DNA from 3 places in the Streptomyces sp. NPDC018045 genome. Region 3 is predicted to be linked to each of the others. Evidence: riboswitches for the same ligand, from Rfam matches in the RefSeq annotation. Region 3 holds a riboswitch; each other region holds the start of a gene.
The links. Region 3 has a riboswitch for cyclic di-AMP ahead of ACH4EB_RS16215 (transglycosylase family protein). Riboswitches for the same ligand answer to the same signal wherever they lie in the genome.
Positions count from the first base shown of each region.

Region 1: linked by a shared signal. The riboswitch ahead of ACH4EB_RS36280 (C40 family peptidase) and the one ahead of ACH4EB_RS16215 (transglycosylase family protein) in region 3 are both predicted to bind cyclic di-AMP.
Region 2: linked by a shared signal. The riboswitch ahead of ACH4EB_RS26765 (M23 family metallopeptidase) and the one ahead of ACH4EB_RS16215 (transglycosylase family protein) in region 3 are both predicted to bind cyclic di-AMP.

Region 1 covers NZ_JBIRFL010000038.1:31,029-36,759, reverse strand. Annotated here, with positions in the region: gene ACH4EB_RS36300 (helix-turn-helix domain-containing protein) at 1-349, opposite strand, end outside; gene ACH4EB_RS36295 (ATP-binding protein) at 661-1,083, shown strand; gene ACH4EB_RS36290 (hypothetical protein) at 1,135-1,359, opposite strand; gene ACH4EB_RS36285 (DUF6328 family protein) at 1,886-2,494, opposite strand; gene ACH4EB_RS36280 (C40 family peptidase) at 2,733-3,203, opposite strand; cyclic di-AMP (ydaO/yuaA leader) riboswitch at 3,207-3,372, opposite strand; gene ACH4EB_RS36275 (hypothetical protein) at 3,919-4,224, opposite strand; gene ACH4EB_RS36270 (ATP-dependent Clp protease proteolytic subunit) at 4,232-4,867, opposite strand; gene ACH4EB_RS36265 (hypothetical protein) at 5,350-5,652, shown strand.
Region 2 covers NZ_JBIRFL010000015.1:18,142-23,872, forward strand. Annotated here, with positions in the region: gene ACH4EB_RS26760 (GntR family transcriptional regulator) at 130-795, opposite strand; gene ACH4EB_RS26765 (M23 family metallopeptidase) at 1,061-1,858, opposite strand; cyclic di-AMP (ydaO/yuaA leader) riboswitch at 1,872-2,026, opposite strand; gene ACH4EB_RS26770 (M16 family metallopeptidase) at 2,279-3,646, opposite strand; gene ACH4EB_RS26775 (M16 family metallopeptidase) at 3,667-5,004, opposite strand; gene ACH4EB_RS26780 (DNA topoisomerase (ATP-hydrolyzing) subunit A) at 5,253-5,731, shown strand, end outside.
Region 3 covers NZ_JBIRFL010000005.1:568,074-573,804, forward strand. Annotated here, with positions in the region: gene ACH4EB_RS16205 (cytochrome P450) at 1-546, shown strand, start outside; gene ACH4EB_RS16210 (transglycosylase family protein) at 787-1,773, shown strand; cyclic di-AMP (ydaO/yuaA leader) riboswitch at 1,984-2,196, shown strand; gene ACH4EB_RS16215 (transglycosylase family protein) at 2,198-2,896, shown strand; gene eno (phosphopyruvate hydratase) at 3,382-4,662, shown strand; gene ACH4EB_RS16225 (septum formation initiator family protein) at 4,795-5,244, shown strand; gene ACH4EB_RS16230 (DUF501 domain-containing protein) at 5,348-5,731, shown strand, end outside.

The DNA of each region.
Region 1 (5,731 bases), on a different contig from region 3:
CCCGGGACGCCCCGTACTCCAGGCTGATGAAGTCCCGGTACTCCGGCGGCAACAGGTCGCGGTACGTGTGCCACCAGCCCTGCCGCCCGCTGCCGCCGTTCCGCGCCCCGCCCCCGCACAGCGCCGCCAGCAGCGCGCGCAACTCCGCGTCACGCACGCCGTACGCGTCCAGCAGCAGTTCGACGTCGGCCTTCCGGACACCGCTGCGCCCGGTCTCGATGCGGCTGACCTTGGACTGGTGCCACCCGACGAGACGGGCCGCCTCGCCGCTGGTGAACCCGGCCAGCGTCCGCTGACGCCGTAACTCCGCCCCCAGCTTGCGGCGGCGCACCGCCGGTCCGTACCGCATACCGCGGCCTCCTTACTGGTCCACGGGGGAGCGCCATGGGTGCGCCCGGCCCCGGGTGGCTGGTTTCGATCCGACAGTGTGCCGCGCAAATCCGGTCTCGCGTAGCAGAGTTCACCGCTTCGGGCGACAGATATATGCACTTCTTGGTGGATGACGCGGCACCGTCGCGGCGGGAGTGGCAGGCTGGCGCACAGCAGCAGTCCGAGGCCGGAGCCGAAGGGACCGGAAAGGGCCCGGGGGCCGGTTGCGATGACGGCTCCCTTCGGCGGCGGGCCGGAGTCGAGCCTCGGTGGGAAAGGGACGGCGTCGCGATGGCAGACCACCAGGAATCCTCACTCACTCTGCCCAGCGCACCGGAATCGGTCGCGGCGGCCCGCAGGTACGTCACCGGCGTGCTGGCCGAATGGGGCCTGCCGGACGGGACGGAGACGGCCGACACCCTGCGTCTGATCGTCTCCGAACTGGCCACCAATGCCGTGCAGCACACGTTCGGCCGGTCGCCGGCGTTCACCGTCGACGTCCGGCTGGACCGCGACGAACGGCTGCGGATCGGTGTCACCGACGACCATCCGCGCTGGCCGAAACGGCTGCCGGCCGCCGTGCAGCAGGACAGCGGACGGGGCATGGCGATCGTCCGCTTCCTCACCGCGGAGTTCCGCGGGCAGGTGACGGTCGAGCCCACCGCATCCGGCGGCAAGACCGTCTGGATCACCCTGCCGTGGAAGCTGCCGTAGCGGCACGTTTCGCCGGTTTCGGGTCACCCCCACGTGCTCCGTACGGCTGCCTCAGGGCTTGGTGCGGAAGCGCGGCCGCCGGCGACGGCCCGTACCGCACGCGCAGCCCACACCGTCGTCCCGTACCTGCCGGTACGTGGGGCTGGTCTCGCGGCCGCAGCGCGAACAGCGGCACAGCCACGGCTCGTAGGCGCCGGGGCAGGGGACCAGAGGGGTCAGTCCGGCGGCGTACATGGCGCGTTCGGCGACGGTGGCGGGGCCGGGGGTGGTCGGCACCGCGCCCGGTGGTGGGTGGAGCGGGGGCGGCGGGATCGTCGGGGGGCCGGGAGGGGTGGGGGGCCCTGAATGTGCGGCAGGTGGGAGGGGCCCGGGTGGTGTGGGAGGTGTGAATGGTGCGGGGTCTACGGGAGTTTCGGGGGACGCGGAACCCATGGAGCCCACGGGAGTCGCGGGACCCACGGCCGGGCCGGTGCCGAGGTCGCCCGGGTGCCACTGGTGCAGGCAGGAGGCGCACCACCACAGCAGTTCGCCGGCGCCGTAGACACCCTCGTCCTCCCACAGCACGTCCGTGCTGCCGCAGGCCGGGCAGGGGGTGGCGGGGGAGTGGCGGCGCAGAAGTCCGCGCAGGTTCACGAGTCGGTCCTGGGGTGCGAGCGCTGGGGCGGGTGCCGGTGCATGGGTCTCCTCACGTGCTAAGGAGACTTCATCGGTTCGCCGTCGCCAAAGCAAGGACGACCAGGTCACAAAAGATCTCGGCGGCGCGGCGCCCTCGCCCCGCGGCCTCCGGAGGGGCGCCGGGCGCTCAGGAGGACGAGTCGCGGGCCGGCGGCTTGATGTGCCCGTTCAGCCGGCCCACCACGTGGGGCAGCAGCGCCCACAGGCCGCCGCACGTCACCAGCGTCACCGAACCCGCCAGTACGCCCGCCCCGCGCCCCAGTACGACATCGACGACCAGCAGGACGGCACCGGCCAGGGCCAGCGCGAGCACCGCCATACCGGCCGCCGTCAGCCGTGCGGAGACCTCCACGATCAGCCCCTTCGCACGCCGCCGGAACAGTACCCGGTGCACCGCGGCAGGCGCGGTGAGCAGCAGTGTCGCCAGGACGGCCAGCAACAACGTACCCACGTAGAACGCGCGTTGCGTGGGGTCCAGGGACACGAAACGCGGGGTGAACGCCAGTGTCAGCAGGAAGGCGAACAGGATCTGCACACCGGTCTGCAGGACGCGCAGCTCCTGGAGCAGTTCGCCGAAGTTGCGGTCGTAGCGCTCCAAGGGCGTCTCGTTGCGGTCCGCGCACGCGGTGTACCGGGCGGAGTCCGGCGGCCGGTGCGGCTCGGGCGGTCCGGATGTCCCCGGCGGTGCGGTGGGTTCGGACAGATCGTGCCGGTCGTCGTCGGTGAGGGGGGCCATTGCGTGCGGGTATCCGCCGACGCGTTGATCACTCCTCGAAGGCACACGCGCGTACGGGAGTTCGCACCCGCGTACGCACGGGAGGTGTCGCGCACGGGTGGCAAGGACCTCCGCGGCCACACGGGCCCCGCGCGTACGCCCTCACGGAACCCGGGACCCGGAACCGGGACCCGGGACTCCGCAACCGAGGTTCAGCGGATCAACGCATCAGCGGCCCGCGCCCCCGACGGCCCGCGCCTCAGCGCACCCGCCCGTACGAAACGCTGCGTGACCAGATCCGCTCCAGCCGCACCACGGTGCCGGGCTTGGGCGCGTGCCAGATCTTGCCGTTCCCCGCATAGATGCCCACGTGGTAGATGCCGCGGCGGGAGTGGAAGAAGACCAGGTCACCGAGGCGGCGCGCGGACGCGGACAGGTGCCGGGTGCGGTTGTACTGGGCCGCCGCGGTGCGCGGCAGCCGCTTGCCGGCCCGCTTGAACGAGTACAGCGTCAGTCCCGAGCAGTCGAAACGGTGGGGTCCGCTGGCTCCGTACTTGTAAGGCGCCCCCTTCTTCGAGGCGGCGACCCGCAGCGCGGAAGCCGAGGGCGCGGCTTCCGCGTCCTCGGTGGCCCCTGGTACGACCAGTGTTCCGCCGAGCGTGGCGAGGGCGATGAAGGAGATCACTCGGACCCGCGCCGGCAGGGGGGAAGTGGTGGTACGCGCAGTCATGCGCAACCCTTCGTCAGCCGCCTGCGAAGGAGTACCTGTCGGGTTCGGGCAGGCGAAGATGCCCGGTCGTGGTTGTGACTTCACCCCAAGGGGCCGTCCGGCGCGTGTCGGCCGGCGGTCCCGTCGTGCTCGGGTCCTCCGCTCCTGCCGGTCCAGGCACATCGACCAGGCATCCGGTACGGCGGCAGGATTGGGCGTCCGTCCGGACCGCCCCACCGCTGTGGCGGGGGCTTGTCGTCGAAGCGATCGTTGCGCACCTCGCGGCCGGATTCCGAGCAGAAACGGATGGATGTGAGCTTGGTCACGTCTGCGCCGTTCGGGTGGACGGGAGGCCATGTGAGGGAAATCCGTGCCGGGTGAGGACCCGCGTACCAGCCCCGGAACGAGGCATTCCGGGCGACACGTACGCATGCCGCGCAAGCCGTGTGGCGCAGCGCGGGGCCTCGCGGATACGCCGTTCGGGCGAGCCCGATCGGGCTTCGTGTCGGCATTCGGGTGGGTCCCCGCGCCGCGGTGGCACCTCATGGCCGCCGTTGTCCGCCCTGCCTGGCGTGTGTCGCGCGGGGGGACGGGGTTCTCGTGTGCCGGAGGGGGAGGGAGGGCGTCCGACCCCCGTCCGGACACCCTCCCGGTCTGTGCGGCGGCGCCGGTACGGCCGCGCGCTCGTGACACGGCCTCATCCCGCCGGTGAGGGCCGCGGCGTCGCCCCGTCGCGTCAACCGCGCGGCGGTGGTACGCAGACCAGCCGCGCCCGGCGCTCGCCGTCCAGTACGCGCAAGGCCCGCGCCAGCGTCCCCGCGTGCAGCTCGCGCTCGCCCCGGTCGTGCATCAGCGCCAACGCGTCCCGCAGCGCGGTGGACTTGCCGACCAGGGCCTGGGCGGCGCGCAGTCCGCCGTACGTGTCCGTACCGCGACCAGGGTTGATGCGGCCCAGCAGGTCCACGACCGCCAGGTAACTGTCGATGACCTCGCCCTCGGCGCGCGTCAGCGCGGGCAGCGGCGGCAGTTCGGGTGGCAGCATCCCGGGCTCACCTGGCGCCGGTCGGTGTGGGGTGCTGCTTGCGGCTGCGGGTGAGGGCGTCGACGAGGCCGTACTCCACGGCGGCCGCGGCGTCGAAGACCTTGTCGCGTTCGAGGTCTTGGGTGATCTGTTCGGCGGGGCGGCCGGTGTGCCGTACGAGCAGTTCCTCCAGAAGCGCGCGGGTGCGCAGCAGTTCGTCCGCCTGGATCCGGAGGTCGTCGGCCTGCCCCCGCACCGGTTCGCCGAACGAGGGCTGGTGGATGAGGATGCGGGCGCCCGGCAGGGCGAGGCGCTTGCCGGGCGTGCCGGCCGCCAGCAGCACCGCGGCCGCGGAGGCGGCCTGGCCCAGGCAGACCGTCTCGATGTCGCACCCCACGAACTGCATCGTGTCGTAGATCGCGGACATCGCGGTGAACGAGCCGCCGGGGGAGTTGATGTAGAGCGAGATGTCCCGGTCGGGCGCGTCGTAATCCAGGTGCATGAGCTGGGCGATCACGTCGTTGGCGCTGGCGTCGTCGACCGGGGTGCCGAGGAAGACGATCCGCTCGCTGAGCAGCTTGGAGTACGGGTCCATGGTGCGGGCCCCGTAGGAGGTGTGTTCGGTGAACTCCGGAAGGACGTGACGGGCCTGGGGGCCGTTCATGGGGAGCTCCTCTTCCCTGGGCGCCTGTAAAAAATGTACAGGACGTACGTATGGCTAGATGGGAGCACGGCGCACTGGCCCAAAGCAATGCCTTCGGTGGGTGAAGTGCGGGCGCTCGCTGAGAGCGAAAGCCCATGGGCCGTCAGGGGTGTTGCGAGCGCGCCAGGCTGATCGGACGTGAGCTTTGTGTCTTCAGAGGGGCGCGTGATCCCGCGCGCCGCCGGTGCAACGTTCCGGCCGAAGTGCCCCGCGCGATCCGGCGCAGGCCCGGCGCGCGGTGTGCCGGACCTTCTCCGCCGCCCCACGCGTCAGCGCCGGCAGTCCCCGGGGCAGCGCGAGGCGACACCTGACGCGCGAACCCCTGGCCAAAGGGGCCCTTGCGGAATCCGCCCGTACGGAGAGTGCCGTTCCGGCCCGGACCGCCCGGGTACCCGCCGGTCGGACCCGAGTTCCTCGGGCCGAGACGAGTCCAGGAGGACGCGATGGCTACCGCTTCATCCGCCGGCTATCCGGAATCCGGCCGCTCCCGGGCCACCCGTACCGAGCGGCTCGCGAGCGCGGAGACCAAGCCCGCGTTCAAGAGCACCGAGTTCTTCGTCTACCTCGCCGCCGTCGCGGCGGTGCTGGTCGCCTCCGCCGTCGTCGGTGGCGGCGCCACCGATGTGGACGTCTTCCCCGCCGACCAGGCGTGGCTCTATGTCACGCTGCTGACCGTCGGATACATGATCAGTCGCGGTCTGGCCAAGTGCGGCAGCCGCGAACCCACCGACCGCACCACCACCTGAGCGCCTCGCGCCGGCGGCCCGGCAGCACTGCCGGGCCGCCGGTGTGCGCCCGGCGCCGCCACCCTGCCGGGATGCCGGT
Region 2 (5,731 bases), on a different contig from region 3:
CTTCCGAGGCCTTTCGGGGACGGGATTTCAGACCCCTCCCGGGAATTCCCCACCACACCTCCATGCCTTGACGTCCCGCCTGCTTTCCGTTTCCGGCCAATCCCCTACCGCTTGTATACGGCCGTCATGTTAATTCTGCTCGCGCGCCGTGTTTACGGTCCGTTTCGAACTTCTCACCGCCGGCGCCGGGACCACCGGGCGCAGCCGGTACACCGGGCGCGAGCGTTCGATGTGCGCCGCCATCAGGGCGCGGGCCCGCTCGGCGTCTCCGCGGCTCACCGCGTCCAGCACCGCCCCGTGCTCCTCCCAGGAGCGCTCGTCGCGGGCCGGGAGCTCGACTGTGTACATCCATTCGATCTTGCGCCGGAGCTGCGTGAGCAGCGCCGCCATGGCGGCGCTGCCGGACGCCTGGGCGAGCGTCTCGTGAAACCAGCCGTCGAGTTGGCGCAGCTCGGCCCGGTGGCCGTGCCGGGCGCGCTCCCGGCCCAACCGTACGACGCCGCGCAGGACCTTGAGGTGCGCGGCGGTGCGGCGGGCGGCGGCGCGCGCAGCGCCGAGCGGCTCCAGCAGCGCCCGGATGTCCAGGACGTCGGCCGCTTCGCGCTCGGTCGGCTCGGCCACGCAGGCGCCCGCGTGGTGCCGGATCGCGACGAAGCCCTCGGACTGCAACGTCCGCAGCGCCTCGCGCACGGGAACACGGGAGACCCCGTAACGGCCGGCCAGCAACTCCTCGATCAGCCGGCTGCCCGGCGGAAGAACGCCGGATACGATGTCGTCGCGGATCGCCGTGCACACCACATGCGCGGAAAGAGGGCCTCGCACCACCTGTGCCTCCGCCGTAATCCCCTGAGAACACCCGGAAATGACGCCGGGCGGCGACATTCGGTGCGACTCTATTCGACGGGAAGGCATTGGCCGACAGTCGCGGCGAATTCATGGCTATTTTTTGGCCGGGACCGCGTACGACGGCATATGGGCGCGACCGTGTCCGGGGCCGGCCCCGGACACGAAGATGCCCCGGCCACGGAGGCCGGGGCATCGTACGGGGGACGGGTGCGCGTCAGACGTTCACGCCGTGCGAGCGCAGGTAGGCGACCGGGTCGATGTCCGAGCCGTACTCCGCGGAGGTGCGGGCCTCGAAGTGCAGGTGCGGCCCGGTGGTGTTGCCGGTGTCGCCCGACAGGGCGATCTGCTGGCCCGGGGTGACGGTCTGGCCGACCGAGACACTGATGGACGACAGGTGGCCGTACTGCGTGTAGGTGCCGTCGTTCATTTTGATGACGACGTTGTTGCCGTACGCGCCGCCCCAGCCCGTCTCGACGACGGTGCCCGAGCCGACGGCGTGGACGGGGGTCCCGGAGGCGGCGTGGAAGTCGACGCCGGTGTGGCTGCCGGAGGACCACAGGCCGCTGGAGGCCTTGTAGCTGGTGGACACGTAGGAGCCGTCGACGGGGGCGACGTACGTGAGCAGGCGCTTGCGCTCGGCCTCGCGGGCGGCGCGCTCCTTGGCCTCCCGCTCCTTCTTCGCCTCGGCCTCGGCCTGGCGCTTGGCCTCCTCGGCCTGCTTGCGCGCCTCGGCCTCGGCCTTGGCCTGCGCGGCGGCGGCGTCGGCGGCCTCCTGCTGGGCGTCGGCCTGCGCCTCGATCTGCTCGGCGAGCTCGTCGCCGAGGACGACGGCCTGGTGGAAGCCGGTGTCGTGGGTGCTCGCGTCGTCCGGGTTGCCGGCCGCCAGTGCCGGGGAGGCGACGGAGGCGATGACGCCGGACGCGGCGAGCGTGGCTATGCCGGCGAGGTTACGGGTCGTCCGCGCGCTGCGGCTCGGACCACGGTGCTTCCCGGTGGCACGGGTGAACGCCATGGGCTGGCTGTGTCCTTTCCTTCCCTCTCGCCTACCGGGTTAGCTGACGGGTTCGGAGCAGGAAGGTCTCCTACGGGCGCCTCCGGGAAGGCGTCCGATTCACCCCAAGGGACATGGGTCCCCGGCTCCCCTGGCTCGCGCCGTACGGGGACTCGGCGATGACTGTCCGTGCCGCGGTTGCGGCGGTGATCCTGCGGACAGCCGGATCGACGCTAAACGGGGCAACTTTCAATCGGCAAACAGAACACCGAATTTGTGCCGTACGCCACACGGGCACCGTGCAACCACCCCCAACAATTGGGACATAAAGAAGATCCAGTGGCACCTGCGCACCACTGGATCCCTCGGGTGACCGTTCGTCACCCGCCCGGGCACGGGCCGTCGGCGGCCGACGGCCCCGCCCGCGCCGGTGTCGTGCCGTCAGCTTCTGACGACCGTCACCTCGCCGATGCCGAGCGCCTTGACCGGCTCCTCGATCTCGGCGGCGTCGCCCACCAGGACCGTCACCAGCCGGTCGCCCGGGAAGGCGTTGACGACCGCGGCGGTCGCCTCGACGGTGCCGGTCCGCGCCAGCCGCTCGTACAGCCGGGCCTGGAAGTCGTCCGGGAGCTGCTGCTCGACCTGGTCGGCGAGGGTGCCGGCGACCGCCGCCGCGGTCTCGTACTTCAGCGGCGCGACCCCGACGAGGTTCTGCACGGCCACATCGCGCTCGGCGTCCGTCAGGCCCTCCGCCGCGAGGGTGCGCAGCACCTTCCAGAGGTCCTCCAGCGCCGGGCCGGTGGACGCGGTGTCCACCGAACCGCTGATGGCCAGCATCGCGGCGCCGTCGCCGTCGGCCGAGGAGCGCAGCACCTGGCCGAAGGCGCGCACCCCGTAGGTGTAGCCCTTCTCCTCGCGCAGCACCCGGTCCAGACGGGAGGTGAGGGTGCCGCCCAGGCAGTACGTGCCGAGCACCTGGGCGGGCCAGACGCGGTCGTGCCGGTCGGCGCCGATGCGGCCGATCAGCAGTTGGGTCTGCACGGCGCCGGGGCGGTCGACGATCACCACGCGACCGGTGTCGTCGGCGGTGATCGGGCTGGCCTTCACCGGTTCGGCGGGCGAGCCCGTCCAGGCTCCGAGCGTTTCCGCGAGGGCCGCGTCCAGGTCGACGCCGGTGAAGTCACCGACGATGACGGCGGTGGCCGTGGCGGGGCGCACATGGGCCTCGTAGAAGGCACGCACGGCCGCCGCGTCGATACGGGAGACGGTCTCCTCGGTGCCCTGGCGCGGCCGCGACATCCGGGAGTCGGCCGGGAACAGCTCCTTGGACAGGGCCATCGCGGCGCGGCGCGCCGGGTTGGCCAGCTCGTGCGGGATCTCGTCGAGGCGGTTGCGCACCAGGCGCTCGACCTCGCTGTCCGGGAAGGCCGGGGCGCGCAGGGCGTCGGCGAGCAGGCCGAGCGCCTTGTCCAGCCGGGAGGCCGGGACCTCCAGGGAGACCCGGACGCCGGGGTGGTCGGCGTGCGCGTCCAGGGTGGCGCCGCAGCGCTCCAGCTCGGCGGCGAACTGCTCGGCGTCGTGCTTGTCGGTGCCCTCGGACAGGGCGCGCGCCATGATCGTGGCGACGCCGTCCAGGCCCGCGGGCTCGGCCTCCAGGGGCGCGACGATGTCGATCTCGACGGCGACGACCTGCTGACCGGGGCGGTGGCTGCGCAGCACCGTGAGGCCGTTGGGGAGCTGCCCGCGCCCGGGGGCCGGGAAGGCCCACGGCTTGGGGTCGCCGCCGGCCGGCTGCGGATGGAAGGTCATCGTGCTGCTGACGGCGTCGCTCACTGGGCCGCCTCCTCGTCGTTGTCCTCGGCGGCGGTCGGCTCGGTCGGCTCGTACACGAGGACCGCGCGGTTGTCGGGGCGCAGCCGGGCCTTGGCGACCTCCTGCACCTCCTGCGGGGTGATCTCCAGGACGCGCTGCACGGCGGTCAGGGCGAGCTGCGGGTCGCCGAACAGGACCGCGAACCGGCACAGTTCGTCGGCGCGGCCGCTCGCCGTCGCGAGCCGGTCCAGCCACTCGCGCTCGAGCTGGGCCTGGGCACGCTCCATCTCCTCGGCGCTGGGCCCCTCGGCGGCGAAGCGGGCCAGCTCCTCGTCCACGGCGCTCTCGATGGCGGGCACCTCGACGCCGCCGGAGGTCTTGACGTCCAGCCAGCCGAGCGAGGGGGCGCCGGCCAGCCGCAGCAGGCCGAAGCCCGCCGCCACGGCCGTGCGGTCGCGGCGCACCAGCCGGTTGTACAGGCGCGAGGACTCGCCACCGCCGAGCACCGTCAGCGCCAGGTCGGCCGCGTCGGCCTCGCGGGTGCCGTCCTGCGGGAGGCGGTAGGCGGCCATCAGGGCGCGGGAGGGGACGTCCTCCTCGACGACCTCACGCAGCTCCTTGCCGATGACGTCCGGGAGGGAGCCGTCGCGCGGCGGCTGCTTGCCCTCGTGGCCGGGGATGGAGCCGAAGTACTTCTCCACCCAGGCGAGGGTCTGCTCGGGGTCGATGTCGCCGACGATCGACAGCACCGCGTTGTTGGGCGCGTAGTACGTGCGGAAGAAGGCCCGCGCGTCCTCCAGGGAGGCGGCATCCAGGTCGGCCATCGAACCGATGGGCGTGTGGTGGTACGGGTGTCCCTCCGGATAGGCCATGGCCGTCAGCTTCTCGAAGGCCGTGCCGTAGGGGACGTTGTCGTAGCGCTGCCGGCGCTCGTTCTTGACGACGTCGCGCTGGTTCTCCAGGGACTCCTCGTCGAGCGCCGTCAGCAGGGAGCCCATGCGGTCGGCCTCCAGCCAGAGCGCCAGCTCCAGCTCGTGGGCGGGCATGGTCTCGAAGTAGTTGGTGCGCTCGAAGCTGGTGGTGCCGTTCAGGGAGCCGCCGGCGCCCTGGACCAGTTCGAAGTGACCGTTGCCCTTGACCTGGGCGGAGCCCTGGAACATGAGGTGCTCGAAAAGGTGGGCCAGGCCCGTACGGCCCTTGACCTCGTGGCGCGAGCCGACGTCGTACCAGAGGCAGACCGCGGCGACCGGGGTCAGGTGGTCTTCGGAGAGCACCACACGCAGGCCGTTGGCCAGCCGGTGCTCGGTTGCTGTCAGGCCGCCGGAGCCGGCTTGTTCTGTGGCCGTGTGACCCATGGGCATGTACGTCCCTTCGATCCGCTTGCGAGGAAGTTCTGTCACTGTATGCAAGCGTGCCGAGCTATGGCGAAGTTCCCGACCCGGCTGCCTCGTACGAGCGGTCTTCGCGACCACCTCGTCCGGGGCCACGGGGAGGGTCGCGGTCGGCGTTGTCAGTGGGGCGGGCCACAATGGTCGACGTAAGACCCGAACGTTGATCCCGCATCGGCAAGCAGCAGGAAGCAAGCGAAGGAGCCGCAGCCGCGATGGCCCGCCGTAGCACGAAGACCCCGCCGCCGGACGACTTCGAGGAGAGGATCCTCGACATCGACGTCGTCGACGAGATGCAGGGCTCCTTCCTTGAGTACGCGTACTCGGTCATCTACTCCCGCGCCCTCCCGGACGCCCGCGACGGCCTCAAGCCCGTACACCGCCGCATCCTCTACCAGATGAACGAGATGGGGCTGCGCCCCGAGCGCAGCTACGTCAAGTGCGCCCGCGTCGTGGGCGAGGTGATGGGTAAGCTCCACCCGCACGGCGACGCCTCCATCTACGACGCCCTGGTGCGGATGGCGCAGTCCTTCTCGATGCGGCTGCCCCTGGTGGACGGCCACGGCAACTTCGGCTCGCTCGGCAACGACGACCCGCCCGCCGCCATGCGGTACACCGAGTGCAAGATGGCCTCGGCCACGTCCTTGATGACGGAGTCCATCGACGAGGACACGGTCGACTTCGCACCGAACTA
Region 3 (5,731 bases):
GCGATGGCCTTCATTCTCCTGTTCGCCGGCTTCGAGACCACCGTCAACCTCATCGGCAACGGTGTGTACCAACTGCTGCGCCACCCCGCCCAGCGGGAGCTGCTCCAGAAGGCGGCCATCGCGGGGGACACGGACCTGCTCGCCACCGGGGTGGAGGAGCTGCTGCGCTACGACGGCCCCGTCGAGCTGGCCACCTGGCGCTTCGCCACCCGGGACCTCACCGTCGGCGGGCAGCGGATCGCCGAGGGGGACCCGGTGCTGGTCGTGCTGGCCGCCGCCGACCGGGACCCGGAGCGCTTCCCGGGACCCGACGTACTGGACCTGGCCCGGCGCGACAACCAGCACCTCGGATACGGCCACGGCATCCACTACTGCCTGGGCGCGCCGCTGGCCCGCCTCGAAGGGCAGACCGCGCTGGCCACCCTGCTGACCCGCCTGCCGGACCTGCGGCTCGGCGCGGAACCGGACGACCTGCGCTGGCGCGGCGGGCTGATCATGCGCGGGCTGCGGGCCCTGCCGGTGGAGTTCACCCCCGTACCCAGGTGACGCCGCGCCGGTCCGTGACCTGCGCGTGATCTCCGCTACACCGGCTTGTGACGAGCGGGCGGCCCCGCTACGTTCATCCGTCTGAAAGGCCGGGGCGGGCGGCGCGGCCCGGCCTCTCGACGACAACTCAACCGCCGCTCGAAAGGCAACCGCATGCGCTCCGGGAACGGCCGTCACCGACGCCCCCGTCAGGCTCCGGCCATCTTCGTCACGGCGGGAGTCGCCGGAGGCGCCCTCGCCATGCCCCTGCTCGCCGCGAGCGGCGCGCACGCCGCCGACGCCGCCACCTGGGACCGGGTCGCGCAGTGCGAGAGCGGCGGCGTGTGGAGCGCCAACGGCGGCAACGGCTTCTACGGCGGGCTCCAGCTCACCCAGGAGATGTGGGACCGCCACGGCGGCCCGGCGTACGCCTCGCGCCCCGACCTGGCCAGCCGCTCGCAGCAGATAGCCGTCGCCGAGTCGATCCTCGCCGCGCGTGGCCCCGACGCGTGGCCGAGCTGCGCGGTGAACGCCGGGCTCAAGCAGGGCGGCCGCGGGCCGGACGTCGATCCGGGCAGCACGGCGACGCCGACCCCGCAGCCGGAGCCCTCGACACCGGCCCCGGCCCCGTCCTCCCCTTCCGCCCCGCCGTCCTCCTCCGGGCCGTCCGGGACGCCGGAGCCCGGCCGTACGGACGCTCCGAAGCCCGCACCGTCGCCCACCGGCCCGGCCGGGAAGCCGGACCCGTCCCGTACGCCGGATCCGTCCGGTACGCCGGACCCGTCCGGTACGCCGGACCCGTCCGGTACGCCGGACCCGTCCCGTACGGGCCGTACGGAGGACCCGTCGCGGCCCGCGGGCCCGGGCATCCCGGGCGACGGCGCCTCCACGGGCCCCACCGCGCCGCCGTCGCCGGGCAAGCACCGCGGTCGGCCCGACGAGCCCGACGAGGGGGCCGGCACGGGCGCGGGCTCCGGCGCGGGCACGGGCGCGGGCTCCGGCGCGGACGGCGCGGAACGGTCCGGCGGGGAGCGCCCCTCGCGGGGCGGCGACGCGCACCGTACGGACCCGGGCGCGCCAGGTGACTACACCGTGCGCCCGGGTGACAACCTGTCAGCGATCGCGGAGGACCGCGGGGTCTCCGGGGGCTGGCCGGCGCTCTACGCGGCCAACAAAAGTGTGATCGGGGGCGATCCGGACCTTATCCACCCTGGTCAGCGGCTCGCACTCGGGCAACAGTCGAGGTAGTTCGTAGGCATTTGCCCGCTTTGGCGAAAGTGAGACATGGATCTCGTTCAGGGGCGCGGTGACCGTCCCGTCCGTTGTTTCCAAACCTGCGGCGACCTGCGGAAATGTGATGATCCTGTGATGTCTGGGGGCCAACTGGCCTCAGATGTAGGGGTTTGAACCGGCGGGCCGTTCCTGTTTACCGTCTTCATCGCTCGCCAAAGCGGGCCCTTCGATCACACGCCGAATCCTGCCGGTGGTCGGAGGTCACTCGACGCGAGAGCGCCGAAGGCAGGAGCGGGGGACCCAAGGTAAGCGCCGGCCCCACCCGCGGAAGCGGGTCCAACCGGCTTGGGGTGAAGCCATGTGTGAAGCACACACGGCCGGGCAACTCACATGGCCCGAACCCGACAGCTCACCTCGCAGGCGTCGGTGAGGAACAACCATGCTGAACTCCAAGGGCAAGCACCGTCGTCCCTCCAAGGCCGTCCGCGTCGCCACGCTGGCGGGCGTCGCCGGTGCCGCGGTGGCCGTCCCGCTGATGGGCGCCACCTCCGCCTCCGCCGCGGGCAACAACTGGGACGCCGTCGCCCAGTGCGAGTCCGGTGGCAACTGGTCGATCAACACGGGTAACGGCTACTACGGTGGCCTGCAGTTCTCGAACTCGAGCTGGGCCGCCGCCGGCGGTACCCAGTACGCCCCGCGCGCCGACCAGGCCAGCAAGAGCCAGCAGATCGCCGCGGCCGAGCGCCTGCTCGCCATCCAGGGCCCGGGCGCCTGGACCTGCGCCGGTGGCCACCTGGGCCAGGGCAACGCGAACGCCAAGGCCGACGGCGGCTCCTCGCAGGGCAGCAGCTCGCACAAGTCCTACAAGTCGCAGCGCTCCTACTCCGCCCCGCAGGAGACCTCGCGGTCCCAGGCCCGCAAGCAGGGCGAGGAGCTGGCCCGCAAGACCCCGGCCCCGGCCCAGAAGTCGACGCCGAAGTCGAACCCCGAGGGCAACTACACCGTCAAGTCCGGTGACACCCTCGCCAAGATCGCCGCTTCCCACGGCAAGAACTGGAAGTCGGTCTACGCGAACAACAAGTCCGTCATCGGCGGCAACCCCAACCTGATCTTCCCGGGCCAGAAGCTGGCCGTCTGAGCCGGCTGACGCCCTGAGGGTCCCCGGGTGACCACGGCGCTCCGTACGTACGGCGGTACGTACGGACCGCCCGGCACCCCCGGGGCCCCTCGACCCGGGAATCCGCTCTTCCCGTGAGACCGCCCCGTCTCGGCGCCTGTCCCCCGCACGCGCCGCGGCGGGGCTTCTCCATTTCCCCCGCAGCCGCCCCGGCCGCCCCGGCCGCCCCGGCCCCCGGAGGCCGCCGTGGCCCCCTCCGCCGGGCCTGCCGCCGGTCCCGCCCCGCCGGTCCCGCCCCGCCGGCCCCGCCCGCCGGGCCCCACCCCGCCCGCCGGGCCCCACCCCGTCCGCCGACTTCCCCCTTCAGCGAACATTGCGGGCATACGTCCCGTGAACAGGGGCTTTGCGGGTGTATTCGGTCCAAGGGCCGGGCTGGCGGCGAGCGGAACCCCCGGAGGCCGTTAGGCTCGTGCTGCAGAACTCCAGTCACCCACGAAGGAGACAACGTGCCGTCCATCGACGTCGTCGTAGCTCGCGAGATTCTCGACTCGCGAGGCAATCCCACGGTCGAGGTCGAGGTCGGCCTCGACGACGGCAGCACCGGCCGTGCCGCCGTCCCGTCCGGCGCCTCGACCGGCGCCTTCGAGGCCATCGAGCTGCGCGACGGTGACCCGGCCCGCTACCTGGGCAAGGGCGTGGAGAAGGCCGTCCTCGCGGTCATCGAGCAGATCGGCCCGGAGCTGGTCGGCTACGACGCCACCGAGCAGCGCCTGATCGACCAGGCGATGTTCGACCTGGACGCCACGGACAACAAGGGCTCGCTCGGCGCCAACGCCATCCTCGGCGTCTCCCTGGCCGTCGCGCACGCCGCCTCCGAGGCCAGCGACCTGCCGCTGTTCCGCTACCTGGGCGGCCCGAACGCCCACGTGCTGCCGGTCCCGATGATGAACATCCTGAACGGCGGCTCGCACGCCGACTCCAACGTGGACATCCAGGAGTTCATGATCGCCCCGATCGGCGCGGAGTCCTTCTCCGAGGCCCTGCGCTGGGGCGCCGAGGTCTACCACACCCTCAAGAAGGTCCTGAAGAACAAGGGCCTGGCCACCGGCCTGGGCGACGAGGGCGGCTTCGCCCCGAACCTCGGCTCCAACCGCGAGGCCCTGGACCTGATCCTCGAAGCGATCAAGGAGGCCGGCTACACCCCCGGCCAGGACATCGCGCTCGCGCTGGACGTCGCCGCCTCCGAGTTCTACAAGGACGGCGTCTACGAGTTCGAGGGCCAGCAGCGCACCGCCGAGCAGATGACCTCGTACTACGAGGAGCTGGTCGCCGCCTACCCGCTGGTCTCCATCGAGGACCCGCTGTTCGAGGACGACTGGGCCGGCTGGAACGGCATCACCGAGCGCCTGGGCGCCAAGGTGCAGCTCGTCGGCGACGACCTGTTCGTCACCAACCCGGAGCGCCTGGCCCGCGGCATCGAGGAGAACTCGGCCAACGCCCTGCTGGTCAAGGTCAACCAGATCGGTTCGCTGACCGAGACCCTGGACGCCGTCGAGCTGGCCCAGCGCAACGGCTTCAAGTGCATGATGTCGCACCGCTCCGGCGAGACCGAGGACGTCACCATCGCCGACCTGGCCGTCGCCACCAACTGCGGTCAGATCAAGACCGGCGCCCCGGCCCGCTCCGAGCGCGTCGCCAAGTACAACCAGCTCCTGCGCATCGAGGAGATCCTCGACGACGCGGCGGTCTACGCGGGCCGCTCCGCCTTCCCGCGCTTCAAGGGCTGATCCCCCCGGGGCCGCGAACGGCCCCGGAAGCCGTGAATACGTACGTCCCCGGCGGCGGTCCCGTACCGTTGCCGGGGACGTACGTGCTGCGGCCCGGCCCGCCCCGGGCCCGGTGACGGAAGGGGAGACGACGTGTCCGCGGAACGGTTCTCCACCGCGACCCGGCTCAAGGCGCTCGGCGAACAGGCCGCCGCCCGCGTCCAGGGCGCCCGCCGGCCCCGGCGGGGCCGGCTGACCGGCCGCGCGGCGCTGCTCGCGCTGGTGATGTGCTCCCTGGTCGTCGCCCTCGCGTACCCCACCCGGCAGTACATCTCGCAGCGCGCCGAGATCGCCGACCAGCGCCGCCAGGCCGAGCGGGCCGGGCTGCGGACCGAGGAGCTGCGCGACGAGAAGGCCCGCTGGCAGGACCCCGAGTACGTACGGCAGCAGGCCCGGCTGCACCTGCACTACGTCATGCCGGGGGAGACCGGCTACATCGTCCGGGACGGCTCCGGCGACGGGAAGCGGCGCACGGGCCAGGGCACCGCGGAGCGCCCTTGGTACGACAACCTCTGGGACGGCCTGGACGCCGCCGACAAGTAGCCTGTCCGGGGCGCGCGCCCGGCCCCGCCCGCCGTACGGCCGGCTCCGTCACCTTCACCACCGCCACGACCCGAAAGCACCCACGTCCGTGTCTGAACACCTCATGCCCCCGCCGCAGACCGAGCGCACCGAGCCCACCGATGCGGACATCGCGGCCTTCAAGGAACAGCTCGGCCGCCCGCCGCGCGGCCTGCGCGCCATCGCGCACCGCTGCCCCTGCGGCCAGCCGGACGTCGTCGAGACGGCCCCGCGCCTGGAGGACGGCACCCCCTTCCCCACGCTGTACTACCTCACCTGCCCGCGCGCGGCCTCCGCGATCGGCACGCTGGAGGCCAACGGCGTGATGAAGGAGATGACCGAGCGGCTGGCCGGCGACCCGGAACTGGCCGCGCAGTACCGGGCCGCCCACGAGGACTACATCCGGCGGCGGGACGCCATCGAGGTGCTCCAGGGCTTCCCGAGCGCGGGCGGCATGCCGGACCGCGTC